2 linked regions of the Halorussus limi genome follow. The protein of the gene in region 1 binds, or shares a complex with, the protein of each later gene. Links are inferred from orthologs where the notes say so. Each region holds a gene or a part of one and is shown on either strand. Other genes may lie near its edges.

The links.
Region 2: rpoB (region 1) and M0R89_RS14745 share a complex: the UniProt entries of both Methanocaldococcus jannaschii proteins name them as parts of the RNA polymerase complex. The link is inferred for Halorussus limi from one-to-one orthologs.

Annotation. Positions count from the first base shown.
Region 1 is NZ_CP096659.1:1,756,859-1,760,798, reverse strand. What follows is about bases 1-2,872. They hold rpoB (DNA-directed RNA polymerase subunit B), read right to left. Parts: upstream 2,414-2,872; coding sequence 587-2,413; downstream 1-586. Other genes in these bases: M0R89_RS09030 (DNA-directed RNA polymerase subunit B''), read right to left, coding at 2,415-2,872; M0R89_RS09040 (DNA-directed RNA polymerase subunit A'), read right to left, coding at 1-585. In the rest of the region: more of M0R89_RS09030, read right to left, coding at 2,873-3,940. UniProt on the Methanocaldococcus jannaschii protein: DNA-dependent RNA polymerase (RNAP) catalyzes the transcription of DNA into RNA using the four ribonucleoside triphosphates as substrates. The Rpo2 subunit (Rpo2N and Rpo2C in this organism) is implicated in DNA promoter recognition and in nucleotide binding.
Region 2 is NZ_CP096659.1:2,866,087-2,870,019, forward strand. What follows is about bases 309-3,173. They hold M0R89_RS14745 (DNA-directed RNA polymerase subunit L), read left to right. Parts: upstream 309-1,531; coding sequence 1,532-1,816; downstream 1,817-3,173. Other genes in these bases: M0R89_RS14740 (rhomboid family intramembrane serine protease), read right to left, coding at 309-1,402; M0R89_RS14750 (hypothetical protein), read left to right, coding at 2,064-2,816; hisF (imidazole glycerol phosphate synthase subunit HisF), read right to left, coding at 2,879-3,173. Also shown: more of M0R89_RS14740, read right to left, coding at 1-308; more of hisF, read right to left, coding at 3,174-3,694; M0R89_RS14760 (EthD family reductase), read left to right, coding at 3,893-3,933. UniProt on the Methanocaldococcus jannaschii protein: DNA-dependent RNA polymerase (RNAP) catalyzes the transcription of DNA into RNA using the four ribonucleoside triphosphates as substrates.

The DNA of each region.
Region 1 (3,940 bases):
TTCGCGGTCCTCCTCCTCGTCGCCCTGCATCGCGGACGCGATCTGCTCGGAGTACTCGCTGGTCAGGACCTGCTGGACCTCGTAGTAGGTCGTGGGCTTCTCGTGGTTGATGTCGTACTGGACCTCGCCGCAGTAGGGACAGCGGTCCTTCTTGCGGGCCTCTCGGATGGCGGCCTTCGTCACGTCGGTGAGGTCGTTGCCGAGTTCCCGGGTCCGGGTCAGTTTGGACTCGTACTTCTCCTTCTCCTCGTCGGTCAGCAGGAGTCGCGAGCAGTTCCGACACGTCCCGCGCAGCAGGCGTCGGATGAGCTTCGTGAACCCGACGTGGATGACGGGCGCGGCGAGTTCGATGTGACCGAAGTGGCCGTTACACGACCCCGAGTGCTTGCCGCAGGTCTTGCACTCCAGTCCGGGGTCGATGACGCCCAGTCGCGGGTCCATCAGCCCCATGTCGATGGGGAAGCCGTCGTCGTCGTAGGTGTCGGCGGTGATTATCTTCGTCGCCGACATCTCTCGGTACTCCTCGGGGTCCATCAGCCCGAAGCTGATCTCGCCGATCTCCTTGGGTGTTTGTCCTGTTGACATGTTAGACTGCGTCCTCCAGTTCTAGTCGCGGTGCGATGCCGAGCGCCTTCATCTCGTCCAGCAGGAGCTTGAACGCGTACGACATCTCGATTTCGTGGATGTCCGTCTCCTCGTCGCAGTTCGGGCAGTAGACGCGGTTCTGCTCGACGTTCTCGACCGCGCTCATGCCACAGTTGGCACAGACGTATATCCACTCGCGGTCGGACTCGTCGAGCAGACGTTCCTTCAGGGTCAGGGCGGCACCGTGCCCGATGAGCACGTCCCGCTCCATCTCCCCGACGCGGAGACCACCCTCGCGGGCCCGACCCTCGGTGGGTTGGCGCGTGAGCACCTGCACCGGGCCGCGCGAGCGGGCGTGGAGCTTGTTCGACACCATGTGGTAGAGCTTCTGGTAGAAAATGGTGCCAATGAAGATCTCCGCCTCGATCTTCTCCCCGGTGATGCCGGAGTACATGATCTCCTTCCCGGAGGACTTGAAGCCCTGCTCTTCGAGTCCGCCGCGGAGTTCCTCCTCGTCCTCGCCCGTGAACGGCGTCCCGTCCACGCGTCGCCCTTCGAGGGCACCGACTTTGCCGCCGATCATCTCCAGCACGTGGCCGACCGTCATCCGGGACGGCAGGGCGTGGGGGTTGATGATGAGGTCGGGCACGACGCCCTGCTCGGTGAACGGCATGTCCTCCTGGGGCGCGATGTGGCCGACGACGCCCTTCTGGCCGTGCCGGGACGCGAACTTGTCGCCGAGTTCCGGAATCCGCTCGTCGCGCACCGAGACCTTCGAGAGCTTCGACCCGTCCTCGCCCTCCATCAGCGTGACCGTGTCCACGACGCCGGACTCGCCCGAGCGCATGGTGACGGAGGTCTCCCGGCGCTTCTGCGGGGAGAGACCGCCCATGTCGTCGGGTTCTTCGAGGAACCGGGGTGGACTGGTCTTGCCGAGCAGGACGCTGTTCTCGTCCACGCGCGTCTCGGGGTTGACCAGACCGTCGTCGTCGAGGTGGGTGTACGCGTCTTCACCGCGCGCGCCGCGCACGTCGTCGCTCGGAATCTCGAAGCGGTCCTCCTGTCCGCCGGGGTAGCGCCGTTCCTCGCCCTCGTACGTCCGGAAGAAGTGCGAGCGGGCCAGCGCGCGGTCCACGGAGCCACCGTTGAGGACGAGCGCGTCCTCGATGTTGAAGCCCTCGTAGGACATGACGGCGACCGTGAAGTTCTGGGCCGCCGGGCGGTCGTCGTACCCGATCTGCTCGGTCGTCTGGGTCTTGACCATCGAGAGCTGCGGGTAGTGCAGGAGGTGCTGGCGCGTGTCGGGCCGGATGCGGTAGTTGGCCGCCGGCAGCCCGAGCGACTGCTTGATCATCCCCGACCCCATCGTAATCCGGGGCGAGGCGTTGTGTTCGGGGTACGGGACCATGCCCGCACCGATACCGAAGATGAGTTGCGGGTCGACTTCGAGGTGGGTGTGGTCCTCGGTGAGGTCGTCCTCGTCCACCGCGACGTAGATGTCCTCTTCCTCCTCGGCGTCGATGAACTCGACCTTGCCGCGCTCCACGAGGTCGTCGAAGTCGAGGTCGCCGTTCTCGACCGCCGCAATCTCCTCCTCGGTGACGAGGGGTTCGCCGTCCTCGATGACCAGCAGGGGTCGCCGGGCGCGCCCGGCGTCGGCGTTGATGATGACCTCGCGTGTCCGCTCTTTGACCGAGACGTTGACCATCTCGCTCACGTCGCCGCGGCGACGCGCGTGGCGGACCTGTTCTGCGAGCTGTTCGGGGTCGGGGTGCGTTCCGACCAGACTACCGTTCACGTATACTTTCGCTTCTCGTCCCTGACTCATGTTAGTCGTCTGCGCTTGCAGTTGGTTCGACGCCTTCGATTCCGGGGATGCCTTCGACACCCATCGACGCCAGTTCTCGTTTCAGTCCCTGTTCGTTCTCGATGTTCTGGGAGAGCTCCATCGCCTGCGCGAAGTTCTTCACCAGTCCACAGTTCGGCCCCTCCGGGGTCTCGGAGGGACAGATGCGACCCCACTGGGTCGCGTGGAGGTCACGCGCCTCGAAGTGAGGCTGGCTCCGCGAGAGCGGCGAGCGGAGCCGTCGGAGGTGCGAGAGGACCCCCATGAAGTCCGTGCGGTCGACCAGTTGGGAGACGCCCGAGCGGCCGCCGACCCAGTTCCCCGTCGCGATGGGGTGTTCGAGGCGCTCGGTCAGTACGTCCGACCGGACCACGGTGTTGACCGACAGTTGGCGGTTCCGCATGTTCGCCCGCTCCAACTGGTACTTCACGTCCCGGGCCAGCTTGTTCAGCGCGGTCCGGAACAGGTCCTTCATCAGGTCGCCCGAGACCTTCAGGCGCTTGTTGGCGTAGTGGTCCTTGTCGTCGGGTTCGCGCCGGTCGAGCGCCAACTCGAAGCAGGCCTCGGCCATCCGACAGAGGTAGTACGCCTTGTTGATGCGCACGTCCTCCTCCTCGACGCCCTCCTCGTGGAGGTGGGGAAGGAGGTAGCGGTCGATGACGTAGTTGGCGCGCTTGAGCTGGTAGTTCTTGCCCTGTCCGGAGGCGACTCGCTTCCCGAGAGACTCGATGGCCTCCTCCTCGGTCTGGACCTCCGCCTCTTCGAGGTTCTCCAGCATGAACTTCACCACCTCGGGGTCGTCGGAGACCCGGTGGACGATCTCCTCGTCGGACTCCAGTCCGAGCGCCCGGACCAGCGTCACGAAGTTGACGCTCCCCGAGACCGAGGGGAACGACACTTCGAGCAGACCGTCGCGGGTCCGCTCGACCAGCACCAGCGCGCGGTAGCCCCGGCGCTGGCTGAACGTCTTGGCGACCTGAATCTCGTCGCCGTACTTGGTGTCGTACTCCGCGAGAATCTTGTTGGGCGCGAGGTCCTCGCTCGTCATCAGGACGCGCTCGGAGCCGTTGACGATGAAGTAGCCGCCGGGGTCGGCGGGGTCCTCGCCGATTTCGATGAGTTCCTCGTCGGAGAATCCGGCGATGTTACACTTCTCGGAGCCGACCATGATGGGCATCCGGCCCACCTTGGTCTCGGTCGCGTCCACGACGCGCTCGTCCTCGCCCTCGCCCTTGACGATGGACATCTCCATGAAGACGGGCGCGGCGTAGGTGATGTTGCGGAGGCGGGCCTCTTGGGGGTAGAGGAGTTCCTCGCTCCCGTCCGCCTCACGCACGCGTGGCGTGACGATACGAACGTCACCCAGTTCGACGTGGACCGGTTCCTCGTCTTCCTTGTCGCCGATGTCGGTGTCGACGGTCCCCTTCTCGTCGACGACCTGCTGCATGCCGCGATTGAGGAAGCTGTTGAACGAGCGGTAGTGGTGTTCTGCGAGTCGTTCCTTCGAGA
Region 2 (3,933 bases), 1.1 Mb from region 1 along the record:
AGACGTGGGTCCACTCGTCGTCGTCCGGGCCACGAAGCCAGACCTGATACGCCGTCCCGCCGTTGACCGCCGACCAGCCCCGGCGCTGAACCCGGACGTCCTCTGCCCACCCGACGCCGCCGACCCGAACGCGCGTCCGGCCGTCGAAGGCGAGGCGTCCCTTCGAGACCGCCTGCGTCCATATCTCGCGGTCGTCGTTGACAACGATGACGCCGCTGGTGGTCACGTTGGTCGTCTCGCCGAACATCGACACGTCGATGGCCGAGACCTTCTGGTTCTGGACGTTCTCGGCGTAGGTCACGTCGTATCCGTGGACCTCTATCGCCGGGCCGCCGCCGGGGACGCTGGCGTCGCCGACCGTGGTGAGGTTGACCGGAATCGCGACGCCTACCATGACAGCAAGCGGGAGAAGGAGCGCGAGCAGGCCGACCTGCTGGCGGGACACGTCGCCGAACAGCGGTCTGCGGTCGGCCGTCGCGGCGACTGTCGTCAGCACTGCGAGCGTGACGACGAAGACGACGCCCCACCCGCGATAAAGGACGTAGGTGCTCTCGCCGCGGTACCACCAGAGCGCCCAGAGGGTCATCGACATGCCGAGGACGACCGCGCCGGTCCAGAGTCGGAGCGCGCCGACTCGCTCGCGCCGCCGGTAGAGGACCGCCACACCGAGAAGGATGCCGAGCAGGAGACCGAGGACGTGGCCCTGCACCGCGATGCCGTACCACCACGGTTCGCCGAACCTCCGCGACGCCGACCCGAATATCCGGGGGTCGAGCAGGGCCCGATAGGTGGTCCTGATGGCTCCCTGCGCCGACACCGCGACGACGGTCATTAGCGGGTAGCGAACCAGCGCGAACCCGACGAACGCGAACGCGACGCCCGAGAAGCCGATGATGGGACCCCACGCGAACACGCTGGTCGCCAGTCCGACCAGCGCGACGCCCGCCGGGAAGAGGACGAACGCGCGAACCCACGGGTTGCTCGTCCGCGAGAAGAAGGGGTTCTCGCCGCGCTTCGACGGGAAGTGCCCGTAGAAGTACTCCGCGAGCGGTGCGACCGCGAGCGTCGTGGTGAGGTTACCGACGAGGTGGCCCGGCCCGGTGTGCGAGAACGGTGCCAGAAGCCACCCGACGGGGTAGAGGTACGACCACGACGAGAACGGGAGGGTCACGGGGTTGCGCCAGTTGCCCGCGCCCTGCTGGACGAAGAGGTAGACCGCCAGCACGCCCATCACCGAGACGAGAGTGCCCCACGGGACGCCGAGCAGGAACCGCGACCGGAGACGGCGACCCCATCGACCCGCGGGAGCGTCGAGCCGCCGGACCAGCGCGAGCGACAGCAGGACGACGACCGGAATCGCTACCTGCGCCGGTGCCGGCAACCACGGGGGCAACTGAACCATACCGGTTAGTTTCTCCATCGCGGTATAAATGGGTGGCTGGATTCGGTCGAGGGCTCGCCGAGCGACGGCGGGTCGCCCTCGACGCGTCTTTCCGTAATGTTGAAACGCACAAAGCTAGAACTGACGGGTATGGAACTACGGGTTGCCGAGAAGGCCGACGACGAACTCTCTATCGAAATCGCCGGGGAGGACCACACGTTCATGAACGTGCTGAAGGGAACTCTCCTCGAACACGAGGGCGTCGCGGCCGCGACGTACGACATGAACCCCGAGCAGTCCGGCGGACAGACCGAACCCATCCTGACCATCAAGACCGAGGACGGCACCGACCCGCTCGACGCGCTGGAAGACGCCACCGGCGACATCAAGGACAAGACCGCGGCGTTCCGCGACGCCTACGAGAGCGCAGTCTGAGGCCTCTTCTCGTCGCTTCGGGCGTCCCGTTTCTCACGAGCGACTCCGAACGCCGAGCGTCGCCCGACTCTGAACCGCCGTTCGCGCCGTTCACTCCGTTCATCGCCACCGCCGAGCGTCGGCGTCGGAGAGCGACCGTCAGACGCCGCCAGAACCCGAATAAGCCCGACTTAATCGTCGTAACACGGCACGGAAGCCCCAAACGGTCGGGGCCGTTTATTGACGCACTCGGAAAACCTTCGGTCGCATGAGAACGCGCGCAGTAGTCGTAGCGACACTCGTACTGCTCGCCGGAGCGTCCTCCGCGCTCGCGGCGTCACCGAACGCACACGACGCTACCGCCGCGCCGGCCGACACCGGCGTCGCGGCCCAAGACCAGACGAACAACCAGACCTACCAGTACCAGAATCTCACGATTCAGAATCTCACGATGACGAACGTCACGGTTCAGCAGGCGGTGCTGAACCAGACGCAACTCGACCGCGGGGTCAACGGTACCCAGTCGCTGGGCACCGCGACCGCGTCGAACCTGACCGTGGTGAACGCTTCGTTCGAGAACGTGACGCTGCTGAACGTCACGATTCGGAACCAGACCGTCGCCCAGCAGTTGTTCGGCGGCGAGACGCCGCCCGAGGGCGAGAACGCGACGATTCAGAACGCCTCGCTCTCGGAGACCAGCATCGAATCGCTGTTCGTCGAGACGGGGAGTCTCGGCAGCGCGGAAGTCAACAACATCCGCACGTCCTTCTCGCCCGGCGGCGTGGGTGAGGGCAACCCCATCGAGGGCACGCCGACCGTCGAAGTCGAGAACATGACCGTCGGGTCCGCAATCCTCGACACCGTCGAGGCCGACCGCGTCAGCATCGAGAACGCCTCGGCCGGTATCGGTCTCATCGGCGGCGGTCTCGGTGGCATGAGCGGCGAGACGACCGCCGACGGCGCCGCGACCGGAAACGAGACCGGAAACGGGACCGCCGCGCTCGCGGCCCCCGACCTCTGACGCGCCGGTAACGCGTCGATTCGACTCCCGCTTTTTCTGCCCGCAGACGAGAAGTAGGGACCTCAGAGCCGAACCGGTACGTCGCGCTCGGCCAGATACTCCTTGACGTCCCGAATCGAGTACTCGCCGAAGTGGAAGATGGAGGCCGCGAGTCCGGCGTCCGCGCCCGCCTCGGTGAACACCTCGTGCATGTCCTCCGGACCGCCACACCCCGAGGAGGCGATGACCGGCGTGTCCACGGCGTCGCAGACCGCCTTCGTCAGCGGGATATCGTAGCCGTCCTTCGTGCCGTCGGCGTCGATGGAGTTGACGAACAACTCGCCGGCGCCGCGCTCCTCGGCCTCCGCGGCCCACTCGACCACGTCGAGGCCGGTTCCCTCGCGGCCGCCCTTGACGGTACACTCGAACCAGCAGGACTCGCCGTCCACCTCGACGTAGTGTTCGCCCTGCTCGTCGTAGCGGCGCTCGGCGTCCACCGAGATGACGATGCACTGGCTTCCGAAGGCGTCCGCGCCCTCGGTGATGAGGTCGGGGTTCGCTATCGCGCCCGAGTTGATGGAGACCTTGTCGGCCCCCGCCCGGAGCGTCTCCTTGATGTCCTCCTTGGTTCGGATGCCCCCGCCCACGGTCAGCGGGATGAATATCTCGTCGGCCACGTCCTCGACGACGCCGAGCATCGTCTCGCGGCCGTCGGCGCTCGCGGTGATGTCGAGGAAGACGAACTCGTCGGCCCCCGCCTCGTTGTACCGGCGGGCCATCTCGACCGGGTCGCCGGTGTATTCGAGGTTCTCGAAGTTGACGCCGGTGTAGACCGCCGGGTTCCCGTCCTCGTCCAAGTCCACGTCGATGCACGGGACGATGCGCTTGGTGAGAGTCATTTCGTTACTCGTGAGTTTGCACGAGGCGGGTTTCACGGTTTCGACTCCGACAGGTGTTCGGAACCGGGAGTCGGCCCGAATCGGAGGGTCGTCCGAATCGGGACTGCGAAACGGGGTCGCGGTCACGCGGCCTCCGAACCGCCGAGTCCGACCACCGACATCCCAACTTTCACGACCGTAGCTCCCGAATAACGCAATATGTCCTGCAAGATGGTGATTCTCGCGGTCCGGGACGACGA